DNA from 3 places in the Xylanimonas ulmi genome. Region 1 is predicted to be linked to each of the others. Evidence: riboswitches for the same ligand, from Rfam matches in the RefSeq annotation. Region 1 holds a riboswitch; each other region holds the start of a gene.
What was found. Region 1 has a riboswitch for S-adenosylmethionine ahead of EV386_RS03255 (hypothetical protein). Riboswitches for the same ligand answer to the same signal wherever they lie in the genome.

Region 1 (5,885 bases):
CGGGGCGAGTACTGGCTCACCCCCGAGGCGACGTCCACGGTCGCCTCGGCCCACGTCGGCTTCGACCAGGGCGTCGGTGAGGTGCGCGTGACGACCGCGTGCGCGGTGTCCGAGTCCGGCCGCCCGAGGTAGGCGAGAGAGCGACGACGCGCGGGGTCAACGCCGCGCCGTCGTGGCGCCGCAGGTGACCCGGTGTGCGAGCCGGTATGCGAGGCCGTGTGGAGAGGGCGGGCGTTCGCGGGGCCTAGCCCGAGATCCGCACGGGGTTGATGCGTCCGCCGCCCACGGAGAGCGGGCGCAGCGCGCGGGTCATGACCCAGCCCTCGCGTCCCACCTGGTCGCGGCACCAGGTCCACCCGGAGTCGGTGTCCTCTTCGACCGCGGCGACGCGGTCACCCACCTGGGGCATCAGGACGGTCGTGTCGTAGGCGCGCAGGACGGCGGCGGCCGGGCGCGCTCCGTCGAGGTGTCGGCGCGGCACCCAGCCCTCGCCCCTGGGCGTGGTGACGTGCACGAACGCCGGGAACTCCGTCGCCGTCTCCTGGGTCACCGTCACAACCTGCCCGGGGAGGATCCGGATCGGCGCGGGGTCGTCGTACTGCGGGTCGGACTCGATGACGACGTGTGTCAGCGGCGCGGGCTCGGTCATGCGCCCAGCCTCCCGCACCCCCGGCGGAGCCTGCGGCGGGGAGCCTTGCGACGCCGCACACCCTGGCGTCGCGCGCGACATCAGGGTGCCAGCCTGGTCGGAAGGGTGGGTCGTTGTCGGGGCTCAGTCTCGTGAGGCAGTCGATGGTCGTCGTCGCGCATCCCCGGCCCACGAGCTTCGCGCACGCGCTCGCCCATTCGTGGCCCACCCGAACTGGTGGGGAGAGCCGCTGCGGTCAGCCTGCTGCGGCGCCGTCGCCTCGCGATGCTCAACACGAGTGACACTGAGCCGCGGCGCGAGGTCGAGGCCTTCGGCGACCCGCTCGCTGCGACTTGGGAGCGGTGCGTCGGGTCGCATCTCGGGGTGCCGCCGTCGTCCGACTCCTGGCCAGTCCCACGGTCGCTGGGCCTACGGGGCGTCCTCCTCCGGCGACGGCGCCGGGGCGGCTGGCGTGGGGCGAGGCGCCTCGCCGTCGTCCGGGCGCTCGCGCAGGTGTCCGACGACGTCGCGCAGCATGACCACCAGGGGAGCGGACAGCGTCGCGCCGAGCAGGCCGGCGAACACGGTGCCCGCGACGGTCGAGCCGAGGTTGACGATGGGGTGCAGGCGCAGCCGATCGGAGGAGAGCTTGGTGAGGATGAGGGTCTGCAGCAGGTTCTGCATCACCAGGATCACGCCGAGCAGGACGAGCGCGTGGACCGGGCCGCGCGACCCGAGCGCGATGAGCACCGCGAACGCTCCGGAGAAGATCGCTCCGAGGAACGGGACATAGGAGGTCACGAAGGTCACGAGCCCGATCGAGAACGCCAGCGGCACGTCCATCAACGCGGCGGCGAGCGCGATGAGGACCGCCGCGATCAGGTTCGAGAGGGTCATCGCGCCGAAGTAGCGGCGCAGCGTGATCGTGGCCTCCTCGACGACGTCGTGGCCTGACGTCGCGCCGATCGCGGTGTACCGCATGACGAAGCCCTTGACGCGGGCCCAGTCCGCCAGGATGTAGAACAGGAAGAACACGGCGATGAACGTCCCCATCGCGAACGCCGCCGCGCCTGAGAACACGCTGCCGAACAGCGACGCGATCCCGCCGCTGATCGCCTGGGTCGCCTCGCCCAGGTCGACCACCGACAGGTCCACCGCCGCGCCCGCGAACTGCACCTCAAGCGAGGCGAGCTCCGTCAGGCCGACGGTCAGGCGGTCGACGATCTCCGTGGACTGCTCGATGACGCCGACGACGGTGACCCACACCGCGACGCCCACCACGACGGCCAGCGCGACCAGCACCAGTGACGCGCCGATCCCGCGCGGCAGGCCGCGCCGTTCGAGCCAGTCGACCACCGGGTGCAGCAGGACACCCAGCACGACCGCGACCACCAGGGGGACCGCGAGGCCGCTGAGCATCGACACGGCCGAGTAGACGACGACCACCGCGGCCGCGATGCCCACCACGGCCCACCCGACGCGGCCAAGGCGCAGCACGCGCTCACGCAGCGGCGCTCGGTGGCTGTTCTTCGGCAAGGACGCTCCTTCGATCGTGCGTCCGAGCATCATCGCCCGAGCACACCGATCTCGCCCCGCCCGCCGACGCGACCCGTCGCGCGACGAGGCTCATAGGGCTCGGCGGAGGCGTGGCGGGCCGCGCCCGGGGGAGCGTTCCGCTACCGCGACCCGGCCGGCCGCCGGATCACATCGTCGTCACGGCCTGCGCGGGGGACCAGGTAGAAGCCGTCGGGGGTGTCGGGGTCGTAGAGGACGACGACGCCGCGCTCGGCGAGGTCGCCCAGCCAGGAGTCGAGCCGGCGGACCTCCAGCGCCGAGAGCGGGAGGCTCGCGCGCCGTCTGCTCTCCAGGCGCAGCATCGCGAGCGGGTATTGCCCACGGTGCTCCTCCTTGACCTGCCACGGGATGAGGTCTGCGTCGCGGCGGCTCGCCGGAACGTCGTGGGGCTCGTTGCGTCGAGGGGTGCTGTGCGTCATCTGCGCCTCCGTGGAGGGCTCGCCCCGCCCGACGGCGGGGGTCAGCCCGGCTTGGCTGACGCTGTGGGGGCGTCGACCCGGGTCTTCTCCGGAGGGCACCGTGTCGGGCGACGCGGTTGCCGTCAGCCCACGTCCGGAGGCGTGCGGGCTGAGCTCGTGACCTGGCCGGGACGGTAGAGGACGCGTCGGCGCAGGTCAAGACCGCGCGGTGATGGCAGACGCCGGGAGCAGGGCCGCTGACCTGGGGCCGGCCCGGTCGCAGCGGGTGATCTCGGGGGGTGAAACCCCCGCTGAGTGCCGGGAACACGCCCTCGGCGCTCCGGCGACCCGGGATCCTTCCGACGACGCAATGTGTGCGATCCCGACGAAGCGCGCCGACGAGGCGGCCGAACGCAGCGGGATCGGCACAGCCACCCAGCGCCGTCGGCCGCTCGCGCGCAGCGGCCCAGACCCGAGGAGACGCGTATGTCGCCCGCCTTCGACAACGACACCATCGCCCAGGTGGCGAGCGACCTGCGCGACCTGCGCATGGGCGCGGGCAACCCGACGCTCGAGGCTCTCGCCCACCGCACGGGCGTGTCGAAGACCGTCCTGTCGGACGCGTTCGCCGGCAAGCGCCTGCCCAGCGAGCGCACGGTCACGGCCGTCGTCGGGCTGTTCGGCGGCGACGTCGCCTCGTTCGCCGCTCGGCGGGCCGCGCTCGAGGCGAACGTCCGACTCCCGGAGGCGCTCGCGGCGATGGCCGCAGGCGCGCCGTCCGGGGACGCCGCAGCGCCCGAGCGCGCGCGCCGGACCGTGAGCGCGGTCGCCGCGACCTGGCTCGCCGTGGCGGCGGCCGTGGTCGGCGCCGCCGTCGGCGGGTGGGGTGTCCACCTCGCCGCCGGCCCGGCCGGCGCCGCGGCGGCCGCTGCCGACCAATCGCAGGCCCCGGCGGTCTCCGCCGAGGCGCGCATCGCGGTGACCACGGGGCAGGACCCCGCCCTGACCGACTGCGTGAGCGACGCCGCGGTCGCCGCCGCCGAGACGCGCGCGAACGACACCCTGCTGGAGATCGTCTGGTCGGACGCGTGCCAGGCGGGGTGGGCGCGCATCACGCGCTACGACGGCAAGGCCGCGGGGAACCTCGTCTCGGCGAGCATCTTCCGCCAGACCGGGCCAGAGGCGGACGACCGGCAGGACACGACCGAGCCGGACGCCCAGAGCGCCTACACCACGCTGCTGGTGCGGCCCACGCCGGACACCCGGGTGTGCGCCGTCGGCGAGATCACCGTGGACGGCGAGCACATCAGCCTGGGAGATCCGATGTGCCTGTGAGCGTCGGCGGGCCGCAGGCCGCGGGTCCGCGCGGTTCGCCGCTCCGTCCGGATCCGGACGGAATCCGCGACCGCGCCCAGGCGGGGTTCGGCCGGGCGCGCTTGGCCAGGATGTGCGGTGTGGGCTCGATCCGGCAGCCCGCCCGCGCGGCGGCCCAGAACGAGGCCCGCGCGCACCGTCTGAGCTCAAGGAGCGCGACCATGTCCTGCGCGCAGTGCCACCGTCCGTTGCACGACTGCCCCTCCTGCAACGGGGGGCGTGCGAGCGGCCTGCTCGGCAAAGTCACCTGCGCGCGGTGCCGCAACGTCGGGCTGGTGTGCGACGAGCACGGCGGCCACTGGCGGGTCGTGGGCCACGCCGCGGACACGCTGCGGGCGCCAGGACTCACCCCGAGGCGACCCTGAACTTCCCCTGAACTCTCGCCGTCACGCCTTCCGCGGCGCGCCGCGCGGCACTACGGTCGGCCCGTGCCCGTCATCACAACCCACCAGCTCACCAAGCGCTATCCGCGCGTGACCGCCCTCGACCGGCTCACGGTCGAGATCGGCGCGGGCGTGACCGGGCTGGTCGGCGCCAACGGCGCGGGCAAGTCCACACTCATCAAGATCCTCCTCGGCGTCGAGGACCCCACCGGCGGGGGCGCGAGCGTGCTCGGCCACGACATCGCCTCCGACGGCGCCGCGCTGCGCCGGCGGGTCGGCTACATGCCCGAGCACGACTGCCTGCCCGGCGACGTCTCGGCGACCGAGCTGGTGGTGCACCTGGCGCGCATGGCGGGCCTCCCGCTCGACGCCGCACGCGAGCGCACCGCCGACACGCTGCGCCATGTGGGGCTCTACGAGGAGCGGTACCGGCCGATCGGCGGCTACTCGACCGGCATGCGCCAGCGCGTCAAGCTCGCCCAGGCGCTCGTGCACGACCCCCAGGTCGTCTTCCTCGACGAGCCCACCAACGGCCTCGACCCCGTCGGGCGCGACGAGATGCTCGCCCTCGTGCGCCGCGTCTACGACGACTTCGGGATCTCCGTCCTGGTGACCTCGCACCTGCTCGGCGAGCTTGAGCGCGTCTGCGACGACGTCGTCGTCCTCGACGCGGGGGTGCTGCTGCGCTCTTCGTCGGTCGCCGAGTTCACGCAGGCCAGCGCCCAGCTCGCGGTCGAGGTCACCGCCGACGCGGGCATCGCCGTCGCGGCGCTCGCCGCGCGCGGCCTGCGGGCGGTGCGCGAGGGGAGCCTCGTCCTGGTGGACCTGGCCGGTGAGGAGACGTACGACACGGTGCGCGACGTCGTCGCCGAGCAGGGTTATGGCCTGGTCCGCCTGGAACGCCGCCGCCACCACATCAGCGAGGTCTTCGACGAAAGGACGGCCGATGTCGTCGTCTGAGGCGCCCGGACCCGGTGTCATCCATGACATCGGCTACCGCGGCTACACCGGTCCACGGCTCGATCGCCGCGCCATCACCTTCGCGCTGTTCACGCACACGTTGCGCGGCGTGTTCGGTCTGGGGCGCGCCGCCCGATCCAAGGTGGTGCCGTTCGGGATGGCCACCGTGATGCTGCTGCCCGCGGTGGTGCTCGCGGCGGTCTCGGTGGTCGGGGCACGGCAGGGGCTGACCGAGCCCGTGCTGCCCTACACCCGGTTCGCCATGGTCACCCAGGGCGCGCTGGCGATCTTCCTCGCCGTGGCGGCTCCGCAGGCCGTCTCGCTCGACCTGCGCTATCACACGCTGCCGCTGTACCTCTCGCGGCCGCTGGCGCGCGCCGACTACGCGCTGGCCAAGCTCGCCGCCGTCGCGGCGGCGGTCTTCATCCTGCTCGCCGCGCCCCTGCTGCTGATGTACCTGGGCGCGCTCGCCGCCCAGTTCGACGCCGGGGAGCAGACCGCGCAGGTCCTCCAGGCGCTGGCCGGAGCCGCGCTCTTCGCGCTGGTCCTGGCGTCGATCGCGACGGT
Region 2 (5,885 bases), 2.1 Mb from region 1:
GCCGTGCCCGACGCCGACGCCGGCGCCGATGCGTGTCGGGACGCCGTCGTCGGTGTGCACCACGCAGTTGTCCTGCAGGTTCGATCCTGCGCCGAGCACGATCTCGTCCATGTCGCCGCGCAGCACCGCGCCGTAGAAGACGCTTGCGCGAGGGCCGATCGTGACCCGTCCGATCACCGTCGCGGTCGGCGCGAGCCATGCGGTCGGGTCGATCTGCGGAGTGTGGCCGTCAAAGGGAAGCACCGTCGCCATGCTCGGGACCCTACCGGCGCCGGCCGCGCGGGCGCAGAGGCCAGCGCTTCGGCCGCGCTCGGACTCCGCTCAAGCCGGCTGAAGTGCGCCCGCTCGGGCCGGGCGGCGCGCGCCGGACGGGTGTCCCACGCCGGCGCCCTCCCGGGTCGCGACGGCGGACTGCCTGGCCGCCCGGCCCGCCGCAGCAGGCTGCCCGGCCGCCGGACCCACGGCGGCGGGCTGCGGCGCGGCGGCCGCCAGCGCCAGGCGTTCGCGCAGCGTGCCGGCTCGCGCCTCGGCGGGCCGCAGCCCCCGCTCCTCGAGCTCGGGGACCAGTCCGGTCACAATGGCGGTGAGGTCCGCGTCGAGCGCGGCGGGCCGCAGCACAAACCCGTCGACGACCCCGGCCCCGGCCCACTCCGACACGAGTCGCGCGAGGTCGTGCGGCGTCCCGGCGACGACGACGGCGCCGCCACCGGCGTCGGGCCCCTCCAGGTCGCGGACCATCGCCAGGCGCGCCTGGGCGCTGGCGTCCTGCTCGGCGAGCACGACGAAGACCTCGGCCAGCACGCGCACCTGCCCCGGGTCGCGTCCCGCGGCGACGATGGCGTCGCGCAGGGCCGCGCGCAACGCGACCACGCCTGCGCGATCCGGTGCGACGAGGCGCACGACGTCGGCTGTGGTCGCGGCCAGCCGCACATCGGCCGCGTCCCTGACGCGGACGCTGATGGGCGGGCGTCCCTGCGGGAGCGCACGCGCGGGCGTCGGGCGGCGCACGGCGAACCGGACGCCGTCGTGGTCCACGCTCCGGCGGCCCTCGGGGTCGAGCCCCGCCAGCTCGCCTCCGCCGCCGTGCTGCCAGTGCGCGGCCGTGCGGCGCGCGGCGACGGCGGCGAACCCGACGATGCGCTCGTCGGCGTCGGGCGCGAGCCCGACCTGCCAGGCGGCGAGGCCGCCACTGGCGCGCTCGACGCCCGCGATCGCCGACGCGACCTGCGCGGGGTCGAGGTGCAGCGCGTCGACGCCGACGACGAATCCGGCGCCAGGCGCGAGCGGCGCCACCCGCGCGGCGGCGACCGCGGCGTCAAGGCGCCCGATGACGCGGCCGCGGCCGGGGTGGAGCAGGAAGGTCTCGTCGAGCACGACCAGGTCGAGGCGACCCCGGTCCGCGGTGCGCACGAGGCGCACGAAGCGCTCGCCGTCGAACGGGAGCGCGGCGAACCCGCCACGGGCCCGGTGCGCTCCAGGGCGCGCGCCGGCGGCGGTGAGGTCGATCCCGAGGATGACGTGCGGGCGGTCGGCGCGCAGGGCGCGGGGGCCGTCGGGCAGGGCGGGGGCAGGCTGATACGACACGTGGGGCTCCGATCGTGGGCGCAGCCCGTTCCCGCGTCGTGGCGCGGGGGCGTCGGGCTACCAAAGAGCGAGGAACCGCCGTCGGCGGCGAGGGCTTGAGGCCGGTGTGGATCGAGGCTGTGCGGGCTAGCGCCCGCGGGCCGCGTGCGCGGCGTCGCTGGTCAGCGACAACAGCAGCGAGTCTGGCTCCGACGCATGGTTCCTCCTCTGGCCCGCAAGGGGCTCGCGCGTTGTGCGCCGCGAACACGACGCCACCTGGTCCTCACCCGGGGCACCCACCCACGCGGGGGTTGCCGTCCGACGAGCCGGGGCTTGACGTCGGAGCTCATGACCCGAGACCCCCAGGGGGCCTCGACACGCAGGACATTACGGAGCGCCTTCGACCAGAGCAACGGGGGTTTCATATCGCGAGACGCGGATTTGAGACGCAGGGAGTGACGCGGGATTCCGGCGCTCGCGGGCCGTCAAGTATCTTGATGTCGAGAAAACCCGCCCCGCTGTCACGAGCAGCGGCCCAGCACCAGGGAGCGACGCCGCCCATGGCCGGACAGTCCACGATCATCTACACCCACACCGACGAGGCCCCGCTGCTGGCGACGTACTCGTTCCTGCCGATCGTCCAGGCGTTCGCCAGGCAGGCCGGCGTGGCGATTGAGACCCGCGACATCTCGGTCGCCGCGCGCATCCTCGCGCAGTTCCCCGAGCGCCTGAAGCCCGAGCAGCGCGTCGACGACGCGCTCGCCGAGCTCGGCCGCCTCGCCGAGGACCCGAGCGCCAACATCATCAAGCTGCCCAACATCTCGGCATCGGCGCCCCAGCTCAAGGCGGCGATCGCCGAGCTGCGGGCCCAGGGCTTCGACGTGCCCGACTACCCCGAGTCGCCCGAGACCGCCGAGGACAAGGACGTGCGCGCCCGCTACGACCGCGTCAAGGGCTCGGCCGTCAACCCCGTGCTGCGCCAGGGCAACTCCGACCGCCGCGCGCCCGCCTCGGTCAAGGCCTACGCCAAGGCGCACCCGCACCGCATGGGCGCCTGGTCGCCGTCGTCGAAGACCAACGTCGCGACCATGGCCCACGGCGACTTCTTCCACAACGAGAAGTCCGTCGTCATCCCCGCCGACGACACCCTCACCATCCGCCTCGTCGCCGAGGACGGCTCGGTGACGGTGCTCAAGAACGGCCTCGCGGTGCTCGCGGGCGAGGTCGTCGACGGCACGTTCCTGTCGGTGCGCGCGCTGCGCGCCTTCCTGACCGAGCAGATCGCCCAGGCCAAGGCCGACGGCGTCCTGTTCTCCGCGCACCTCAAGGCCACGATGATGAAGGTCAGCGACCCGATCATCTTCGGGCACGTGGTGCAGGCGTTCCTGCCCGCAGTGTTCGAGCAGTTCGGCGACCAGCTGCGCGCCGCGGGCGTCTCCCCCAACGACGGCCTCGCCGCGCTGCTCGCGGCCACGCAGTCGCTGCCCGACGGCGAGGCCATCCGCGCCGCCGTCGCGCGCGGGCTCGCCGACGGCCCCGCGCTCGCGATGGTCAACTCCGACAAGGGCATCACCAACCTGCACGTGCCCTCCGACGTCATCATCGACGCGTCGATGCCCGCCATGATCCGCGGCGGCGGCAAGATGTGGGGCCCCGACGGCGCCGAGCACGACACGCTCGCCGTCATCCCCGACTCGTCCTACGCGGGCGTCTACCAGGCCGCGATCGACGACTGCCGCGCGAACGGCGCGCTCGACCCCGCGACCATCGGCACCGTGCCCAACGTCGGCCTCATGGCCAAGGCCGCCGAGGAGTACGGCTCGCACGACAAGACCTTCGAGATCCCGGTCGCCGGCACGGTCGAGGTCGTGGCGTCCTCGGGCGAGGTCCTGCTCTCGCACGACGTCGAGGCGGGCGACATCTGGCGCGCCTGCCAGACCAAGGACGCCCCGATCCGCGACTGGGTCGCCCTGGCCGTGCGCCGCGCGCGCCTGTCGAACACCCCCGCGGTGTTCTGGCTCGACGCCACGCGCGCGCACGACGCGACCCTCATCGGCAAGTTGGAGCAATACCTGCCGGAGCACGACACCGAGGGCCTGGAGATCCACGTCATGGCCCCCGCCGAGGCCACGGCGTTCTCGTTCGCGCGCATGCGTGCGGGCCTCGACACCATCTCCGTCACGGGCAACGTGCTGCGCGACTACAACACCGACCTGTTCCCGATCCTCGAGGTCGGCACGTCGGCGAAGATGCTCTCGATCGTGCCGCTCATGAGAGGCGGCGGCCTGTTCGAGACGGGCGCGGGCGGCTCGGCGCCCAAGCACGTGCAGCAGCTCGTCGCCGAGGACTACCTGCGCTGGGACTCGCTCGGCGAGTTCTTCGCGCTCGCGGCCTCGTTCGAGCACCTGGCCCAGACCACCGGCAACCCGCGCGCCCAGGTGCTCGCCGACACGCTCGACCGCGCGACCGGCACGTTCCTCGACGAGGACCGCTCCCCCGGCCGCAAGCTGGGCACGATCGACAACCGCGGCTCGCACTTCTACCTGGCCCTGTACTGGGCCCGCGAGCTGGCCGCGCAGCAGGACGACGCCGAGCTCGCCGCAGCGTTCACCCCGCTCGCCGAGGCGCTGGGCGCCCACGAGGGCACGATCGTCGCCGAGCTGCTCGCGGTCCAGGGCAAGCCCGCCGACATCGGCGGCTACTACCGCCCCGATGCGGCCCTGACGACGGCTGTCATGCGCCCGAGCGCCACGTTCAACCAGGTGCTCGCGACCCTCTGAGCCGTCGTCGGCCCCGCTCCTCGCGGGGCGGGGCCGACGGGGGTGGTCCGGGGCCATCGGGTCTCGGACCCTCGAGTCCGGGGCGCCAGGTCCGGCGCTACCAGGTCCAGCCGCGCGAGGCGAGCTCCAGCTCCTCGCGCAGGCGCTCGGCCTCCGAGGTGCGCGCGGTCGCCTCGCCCGGCCCCTCGACCGGCAGCCCGGCCCGGCGGCACGCCTCGGCCAGCAGCGCGTCATAGGCGGCCTGGGCGGCGCGTGTGTGGTGGGCGGCCGCGAACGCGTTGCTCGCCGCGAGCGCCTGGATCTCGTGGGCGATCTCCCCGAGGCGGATCTGCAGTGTCAGGGTGTCGATCGGGTCGCCCTCGATCGAGCGCCGGGCGGCGGCCCGACGGCGGCGCCACTCGCGCACGGCGACATGCGTCAGCACGGCGGCGCCCGCCAGCGTCCACGCGGCGACCGTGCCGAGGATCATCGCGAGCTGCCACGTCATCGCGCCCTCCACGTCCACTGTAGGAGCGCCGCCGCGCTCGCGCGCGCACGCGGGCCAAAGGCGTGGTGTGATCGGCCCACCGGGGGTCATGATGTGCCCATGCCGACCTTCCGGAGGCCGGTGGGCGCCCTGCTCGCCGCGACCCTCCTGCTCGCGCTCGCCGCCTGCGGCGGGTCGCCGACGGCGGCACCCTCCGACGCGGCGATCGCGCCCGGCGCCTCGGGCACGGTCGCGCTCGACGACCGCCCGTTCCACCTCACCGTCCCGGCCGACTACGACCCCGACACCCCCGCGCCGCTGGTCGTCGGGCTGCACGGCTACACGTCCTCCGGGAGCGAGCTCGGCTCCTACTTCGGGCTCGACGCGCTCGCCGACCAGCGGGGGTACCTGCTCGCGCTCCCCGACGGCGCCGTCGACGGCTCGGGCAACCCGTTCTGGAACGCGACCACCGCGTGCTGCGACTTCGCCGACACCGGGGTCGACGACTCGGGCTACCTCGCGGACCTCATCACCACGGTGGAGAGCCAGTACGCGGTCGACCCGGCGCGCGTGTACGTCGTCGGGCACTCCAACGGCGGGTTCATGGCGTTGCGCATGGCGTGCGAGCACGCCGACCTGGTCACCGCCGTCGTCTCGGTCGCCGGCGAGATGACCGACGATCCGTCGTCGTGCGCGCCGAGCGCGCCCGTGAGCGTGCTGCAGGTGCAGGGCGACGCCGACGAGACCATCGCCTACGGCGGGGGCGACAACGGGCCCGGGCGCACCTACCCCGGAGCCGAGAGGACCGTGGGCGACTGGCGGGACCTCGACGGGTGCGCCGCCACCCCGCAGGCCGGGGACCCGCTGGACCTAGAGGCCACGATCGACGGCGCCGAGACGACCACGCAGACGTGGTCCTCGTGCCAGGACGGCGCCGAGGTCGCACTGTGGACCATCGTCGGCGGCCGCCACGTCCCGACGTGGTCGCCCGACTTCGCCCCCACGGTGCTCGACTGGCTGCTGGCCCACCCCCGCGCGGCGTAGCCCCGCGCGGCGTAGCCCCCGCGCGACCTAGC
Region 3 (5,885 bases), 2.1 Mb from region 1:
GGCGCCGAGGGCCGCGGGGGACGGGCGATGAAGCCGTCGGTCACTCGATCTCCCAGGTCGAACGGGCCGGAGGCTCCCGGCGCCGGGAACCACGCTACTCACCGAGCCGGGGCGAGCCGCATGATCTGGCGCGTGCATCGATGGGCGATGTCCGCGCGTGCGGCGGAGCGCTCCCTCTCGCCGCGCCACCACTCTACCGGGTGCGCGCCGATACTCAGTTTGCTCGCACGAACCGCACACGCCCGAGGTTCGGTCGCACGATAGGTCGCCCCCCTTAGGGAATCGTGCAGGAAGGTGCACCAATGACGCTCATCGACCGACCCCAGGCAGCGGCGACGACGGCCGACGCCGGTCGGTACCGCGCCCCCCGGCTCGAGTTGATCACATGCCCGCGTCGGCTGACGACGTTCGACGGCTTTGCCGTGACGGGACGCGCCTACGGCTCGCAGGTTCAGGACGCAGACGTCGAGGTCTGTGTGGCCGGAGTCGCGCGCACGGGCAAGGTCGAGAACGGCCTGTGGTCCGTCGAGTTCGAGGACGGGGCGCTGTCGATGCGCCACGCGGGCGTCCGCCCCGTCACCGGTCGGATCACCGACGCCTGGTTCAACACCGCCCAGGCCACCGAGTGGGTCACCGTCGAGGAGTTCGTCGACGGCTTCGTCCACGTCGACGGCCGCCACGAGGTGCGCGGTGACCTCGGCTCGGACGGCCACCTCGTGGCCTCGGGCGAGCTCGGGCTCGGCACGCACGACCAGGGCCGTGAGCTGGTCGTCATGCTCGTGCGTGACGACGCCGAGGGCGTGGTCGTGGCGACCGGCCTCGTCGAGTCGGGCTGGCACCACGGTGAGTGGCGCGCCCGTCTGCCGCTGGCGGGCGTGACCGCCGGGGCTTACCGCGTGCGCGCGCTGCTGACCGACAAGGTGTGCGCGAGCCTGACCCGTCTGGCCGTGGGCCGCCCGTTCCGCCTGGCCTGACCTCAGACCGCCGCGAGCGCCTGCTCGACGTCGTCGACGATGTCGGCCGGGTCCTCCAACCCCACCGACAGCCGCACCGTCGTCTCCGCGATGCCGACCGCCGCGCGGCCCTGCGGGCCGAGCTTGCGGTGCGTCGTCGTCGCCGGGTGCGTGACCATCGACTTGGCGTCGCCCAGGTTGTTCGAGATGTCGACGATCCGCAGGGCGTCGAGGAACCGGAACGTGCGCCGCTTGGCCTCGACCGGGTCGAGGCCCGCGGGCACGGCCAGGTCGAACGTCACCACGGTCCCGCCACCCGCCTGCTGCGCGACGGCGAGGTCGTGCTGCGGGTGTGAGGCGAGGAACGGGTAGCGCACCGCGCTCAGGCCGTCGAGCCCGTCGAGCGCCAGCGCGACGTGCAGCGCGGCGTCGTTCTGCGCGCGCACGCGCAGGTCGAGGGTCTCCAGGCCCTTGAGCAGCACCCACGCGTTGAACGCGGACAGCGACGGGCCGGTGTTGCGGATGAGCGTCTGCACGGGCCCCTCGAGGAACTCGCGCGAGCCGAGGATGGCCCCGCCCAGCACGCGCCCCTGCCCGTCGATGTGCTTGGTCGCCGAGTAGACGACGACGTCGGCGCCCAGCCGCAGCGGCTTTTGCAGCACAGGCGTCGCGAACACGTTGTCGACGACGACGACGGCTCCCGCCGCGTGCGCCAGCTCGGCCACGCGGCGCACGTCGACCAGGTCCTGCATGGGGTTGGACGGCGTCTCGAAGAACACGACGTCGGCCGGCCGCGAGAGCGCCTCCTGCCACTGCGACAGCACGTGCCCGTCGACGTAGTCGACGCGCACGCCCCATTTCGCGAGGATCTCCTCGTAGATGACGGTGGTCGAGCCGAACAGCGCGCGCGCCGAGACGATGCGCGACCCGCTGCGCACGAGCGCCGCGAGCGTGGTGAACACGGCGCTCATGCCCGACGCCGTCGCGTAGCACGCCTCGGCCTCGGGGCCCTCGATCAGCCGCAGGCGCTCCTCGAAGGTGTGCACGGTGGGGTTGCCGTAGCGCGAGTAGACGAAGCGCTGCTGCTCGCCCGCGAACGCGGCCTCGGCGTCGGCGGCGCTGTCGTAGACGTAGCCCTGGGTGAGGAAGACGGGCTCGGCCGTCTCGTGGAACTCGGTGCGGTGGTGGGCGCCGCGCACCGCGAGCGTGCGCAGGCGGGCCGAGGCCGGCAGCGGGCCGCGGCCCGATCCGCCCAGCGCGACGCCGTCCGCGCCCGGGCCGGTGAAGACCGGGTGGGCGCTCACCGGGCGGCGCCTGCGGGGGCGCCGTCGGAGAGGGTCTCGCGCCACGGCAGCGCGGCGGCCTTCCACCCCTCGACGTTGCGGACGCCGTCGGGCCCGGGCGCGCCCTCGAAGCCCTGCAGCACGTTGTACGACGGCGCGACGCCCGCGGCCGTGGCGACGCGCGCCGCCGCGACCGACCGCTGGCCCGAGCGGCACAGGAACACGAGCTTGGGGTCGGTCGAGGCGGCGTCGGCGAGCGCCGCCTGCAGGTCGGTCAGGAACGCCGGGTTGGGCGTCCCGTCGTCGAGCACCCACTGCGTGAAGACCGCGCGCCGACCCGTGGCGGCGACGTCGGGCACGCCGATCTGCTCCCACTCGCGGCGGGTGCGCACGTCGACCAGGACGGCGTCGGGGTCGGTGGTCAGCAGCGTCCAGGCGTCGGCGGGAGTGATGTCGCCGGCGTAGCCCTCGGCCGGCGCCACGGTGATGTCGCTCATGGGTCCTCCTCCATCGTTCGTGGCGGGAGCACCCTGCGTTCGAGGGTTGCTGCGGCGTCGACGTGCCACGTCACTCGGCCGCTCGGGATGGTCGGGCTGATCGTATCGCCGCGGAACACGCCGTCCCGTATCGCGAGATGCGCGGCGTCAGCGATTGACGCGCGTGCCGTGGCGCCCCGAGGCTGTCGACCAGGTCAAGAGCGCCAGCGCCAAGCCCCGGCTCGCTGGCCGGCAACCCTCCCCTCACGGCGGGGTGCCCCGGGTGACGACCCGGCCGCGCGCTGACCGCGCGGCAAGCGCGAGAGGAGACCTCCCATGACCACCGTGACCGACCACCGACCGGCGGCCGGCGCCGTTCCGCCGGCCCGGGTCGACGACCTCGCCCCGGTGCTGCCCGTCGTCGGCGCCGACACGCTCGTCCCCCTGGTCGACGGGCGCGAGGCGCCCTACGCCAACCTCGACGTCGCGGCCTCGGCGCCCGCGCTCGAGGCCGTCGCCGCGCACGTGGCGCGTGTGCTGCCGCTGTACGCCTCGGTGCACCGCGGCGCCGGATACCTGTCGCAGGTGTCCACGGCGCTGTACGAGCAGTCCCGCGCCACCATCGGCGCCTTCGTCGGGGCGCGCGCCGACGACGTCGTCGTCGTGACCCGCAACACCACCGACGCGCTCAACCTGCTCGCGGGCGCCGTGCCCGCCGACCCGCTCACCGGGCGGCCCGGCCGCGTGCTGGTGCTCGACATCGAGCACCACGCCAACCTGCTGCCGTGGCAGCGCAGCGCCGACGCGACAGTGCTCGCCGGCCGCGGTTCGATCGCGGCGACGCTCGACGCGTTGCGCGCCGAGCTCACCGACGCCGCCGCCGCGCAGGCGCCGTACGCGCTGGTCGCGCTCACGGGCGCCTCCAACGTCACGGGCGAGGCGCTGCCCGTCGCCGACGTCGTCGCGGCCGCGCACGCCGCGGGGGCCCGCGTCGCGCTCGACGGCGCCCAACTCGTGCCGCACCGCGCGTTCTCGCTTGCGCACAGCGGCGTCGACTACGTCGCGCTCTCAGGGCACAAGGCGTACGCGCCCTACGGCGCGGGCGCGCTCGTGGGCCGCCGCGACTGGCTCGACGCGGCGCCGGCCTACCTCGCGGGCGGCGGCGCCGTGCGGCGCGTGCGTGTCTACGAGACCACCTGGCTCGATGGCCCGGCCCGCCACGAGGCAGGGTCGCCCAACGTGATCGGCGCGGTGGCGCTCGCGGCCGCCGCGCGGGCGTTGCGCGGCGTCGACCCCGAGGCCCTGCGCACGCACGAGTCGGCCCTGCGCGCGCGGCTCGTCGCGGGGCTTGAGGCGATCGACCGCGTGCGGGTGGTGCGCGTCTGGGACGACGCCGTCGACCCGGTCGGGGTCGTGACCTTCACGGTCGCGGGCTACGACCCGGGACTGGTGGCCGCGTACCTGTCGGCCGAGCACGGGATCGGCGTGCGCGACGGACGGTTCTGCGCGCACCCGCTGCTGGGCCGCCTGGGCTTCGACGCGGGCGCCGTGCGCGCCTCGGTGGGGGTGGGCACGCCGGGCTCCGACGTCGAGCGCCTGATCGCCGCGGTGCGCGCGCTCGTGGCCGACGGACCCCAGGCGCAGTACGACGTCGTCGACGGCCTGTGGGCCGTGGTGGACGACCCGCGCCCGGTCCCGGCGGGCCTGGGCCTGGACGGCCTGCTGGCGACCGCGGCGCCGACCACCGACGCGTTCGGCTGCGCGACGTACTGACACCCCGCACGGCCGCCCCGCGACGCCACACCCGGCGGTCTGGGCGCCACCGTGTCGCGAGCGCAGCGTCATGGACACGTCCAGGCAGAACGCGCCTGGCGCGGTGGCTGTGTCGGCCAGTCGTCGGCGACCGTGCGGCGCTGGTGTTGGACTCCCTATGTGCAGAGAGGCACGTCTCGGCGGGAGGGCGTCGGCGTCCGCGGCACGCGACCGACACGACTTCTGGACCCGCAAGGAATCCGCAGATGCGCTCCGACCTCAGCCCCGACGACACGGGCCCCGCGGCCACCCGCGCGCCGACGGGCGGCAGCGACGTGCGCGTGTGCCTCGTCGAGGACGAAGACCTCATGCGGGCGCTCCTGGAGCGCGAGATCGAGCGGGCCCCCGGGGTGCGGGTCGTCGAGTCGTGGGCCTCGGCGCTCGAGGCGCGGCGGGGCTATCACCCCGGGGCGGCCGACATCCTCGTCTCGGACATCAACCTTCCGGACGGCAACGGCATCGCGCTGTCGTCGGTGCTCCAACGCCGCGACCCCGAGTTGCGTGTCCTGCTGCTGTCCTCGTTCGCCATGCTGGCGCTGGCCCGTCAGGCGCACCATCCCACGGCCCAACCGTGGAGCTATCTGTCGAAGCGGTCGTCGTTGACCGCGGACGGGCTCGCACGCGCGATCCGCGCCACGGCGCAGGGCCGCGTCGTGATCGACCCGGCGGTCGCCCACGCCTCGCAGCCGCGTGACGGCACGGTGCTGTCGACGCTGTCCGAGAGCCAGCTCGACGTGCTGCGCCTGGTCGTGGAGGGTCTGTCCAACCAGGCGGTGGCCGAACGGCTCGGACTCACGCGCAAGGGCGTCGAGTACCACCTGGGGTCGATCTACCGGATCCTCGGGGTCAACGACCATCGCGCCAACCCGCGCGTCGCGGCCGTCCTGGCGTTCTTGCGCGACTCGGGGACGAGCGTGTGAGGGCGGCGGTGCGCGTGCGGCGTGGCGCGTGGCCGCCGCCGGCCGGCGTCCCGTGGGTCGCGTGGTCCCTGGTCGGACTGGCCGTGCTGGCCGGGGGGCGCCTGCTGCTCTATCCAGCGGCGGAGCTCCTCGGCGTGCCGGCGAACGCGTTCGAGCCGGGCCTGGGCGCCGTTCAGGCGACCGCCGCGCACGGCGCCCCGGCGCTGCTGGCCGCGGGCGCCGTGGTGGGCCTGCGGCTGGTCGACCGTCCACCGCGTGAGCGCGTCTCCCCGGTGCTGCTGGTCGCGGTGGGGGCGGCCGTCGGGCGGGTCGCGATCCTGGCGGCCCTGTACCAGGCGCCGCTGGTCCTGGACGCGTGGCTCGTGGTCGAGGTCGCCTGGTTCGCTGCGCTGGTGGCGTGTGCGGCCGCCGCCGGGCTCGCCGTCGCCGACCTGGCGCGCC

Region 2: linked by a shared signal. The riboswitch ahead of EV386_RS13230 (LLM class flavin-dependent oxidoreductase) and the one ahead of EV386_RS03255 (hypothetical protein) in region 1 are both predicted to bind S-adenosylmethionine.
Region 3: linked by a shared signal. The riboswitch ahead of EV386_RS13310 (aminotransferase class V-fold PLP-dependent enzyme) and the one ahead of EV386_RS03255 (hypothetical protein) in region 1 are both predicted to bind S-adenosylmethionine.

What each region holds. Positions count from the first base shown of each region.
Region 1 is NZ_SGWX01000001.1:734,647-740,531, forward strand. It holds gene EV386_RS03240 (hypothetical protein) at 1-132, shown strand, start outside; gene EV386_RS03245 (SH3 domain-containing protein) at 245-649, opposite strand; gene EV386_RS03250 (AI-2E family transporter) at 1,058-2,164, opposite strand; gene EV386_RS03255 (hypothetical protein) at 2,305-2,622, opposite strand; SAM riboswitch class IV at 2,665-2,784, opposite strand; gene EV386_RS03260 (DUF2690 domain-containing protein) at 3,088-3,936, shown strand; gene EV386_RS03265 (ABC transporter ATP-binding protein) at 4,404-5,318, shown strand; gene EV386_RS03270 (ABC transporter permease) at 5,305-5,885, shown strand, end outside.
Region 2 is NZ_SGWX01000001.1:2,848,403-2,854,287, forward strand. It holds gene EV386_RS13225 (gamma carbonic anhydrase family protein) at 1-252, opposite strand, end outside; gene EV386_RS13230 (LLM class flavin-dependent oxidoreductase) at 322-1,584, opposite strand; SAM riboswitch class IV at 1,805-1,917, opposite strand; gene EV386_RS13235 (NADP-dependent isocitrate dehydrogenase) at 2,124-4,343, shown strand; gene EV386_RS13240 (hypothetical protein) at 4,441-4,830, opposite strand; gene EV386_RS13245 (CE1 family esterase) at 4,930-5,853, shown strand.
Region 3 is NZ_SGWX01000001.1:2,868,438-2,874,322, reverse strand. It holds gene EV386_RS13330 (SPFH domain-containing protein) at 1-44, opposite strand, end outside; gene EV386_RS13325 (hypothetical protein) at 303-974, shown strand; gene EV386_RS13320 (O-succinylhomoserine sulfhydrylase) at 977-2,257, opposite strand; gene EV386_RS13315 (rhodanese-like domain-containing protein) at 2,254-2,733, opposite strand; SAM riboswitch class IV at 2,926-3,038, shown strand; gene EV386_RS13310 (aminotransferase class V-fold PLP-dependent enzyme) at 3,049-4,485, shown strand; gene EV386_RS13305 (response regulator) at 4,731-5,444, shown strand; gene EV386_RS13300 (sensor histidine kinase) at 5,441-5,885, shown strand, end outside.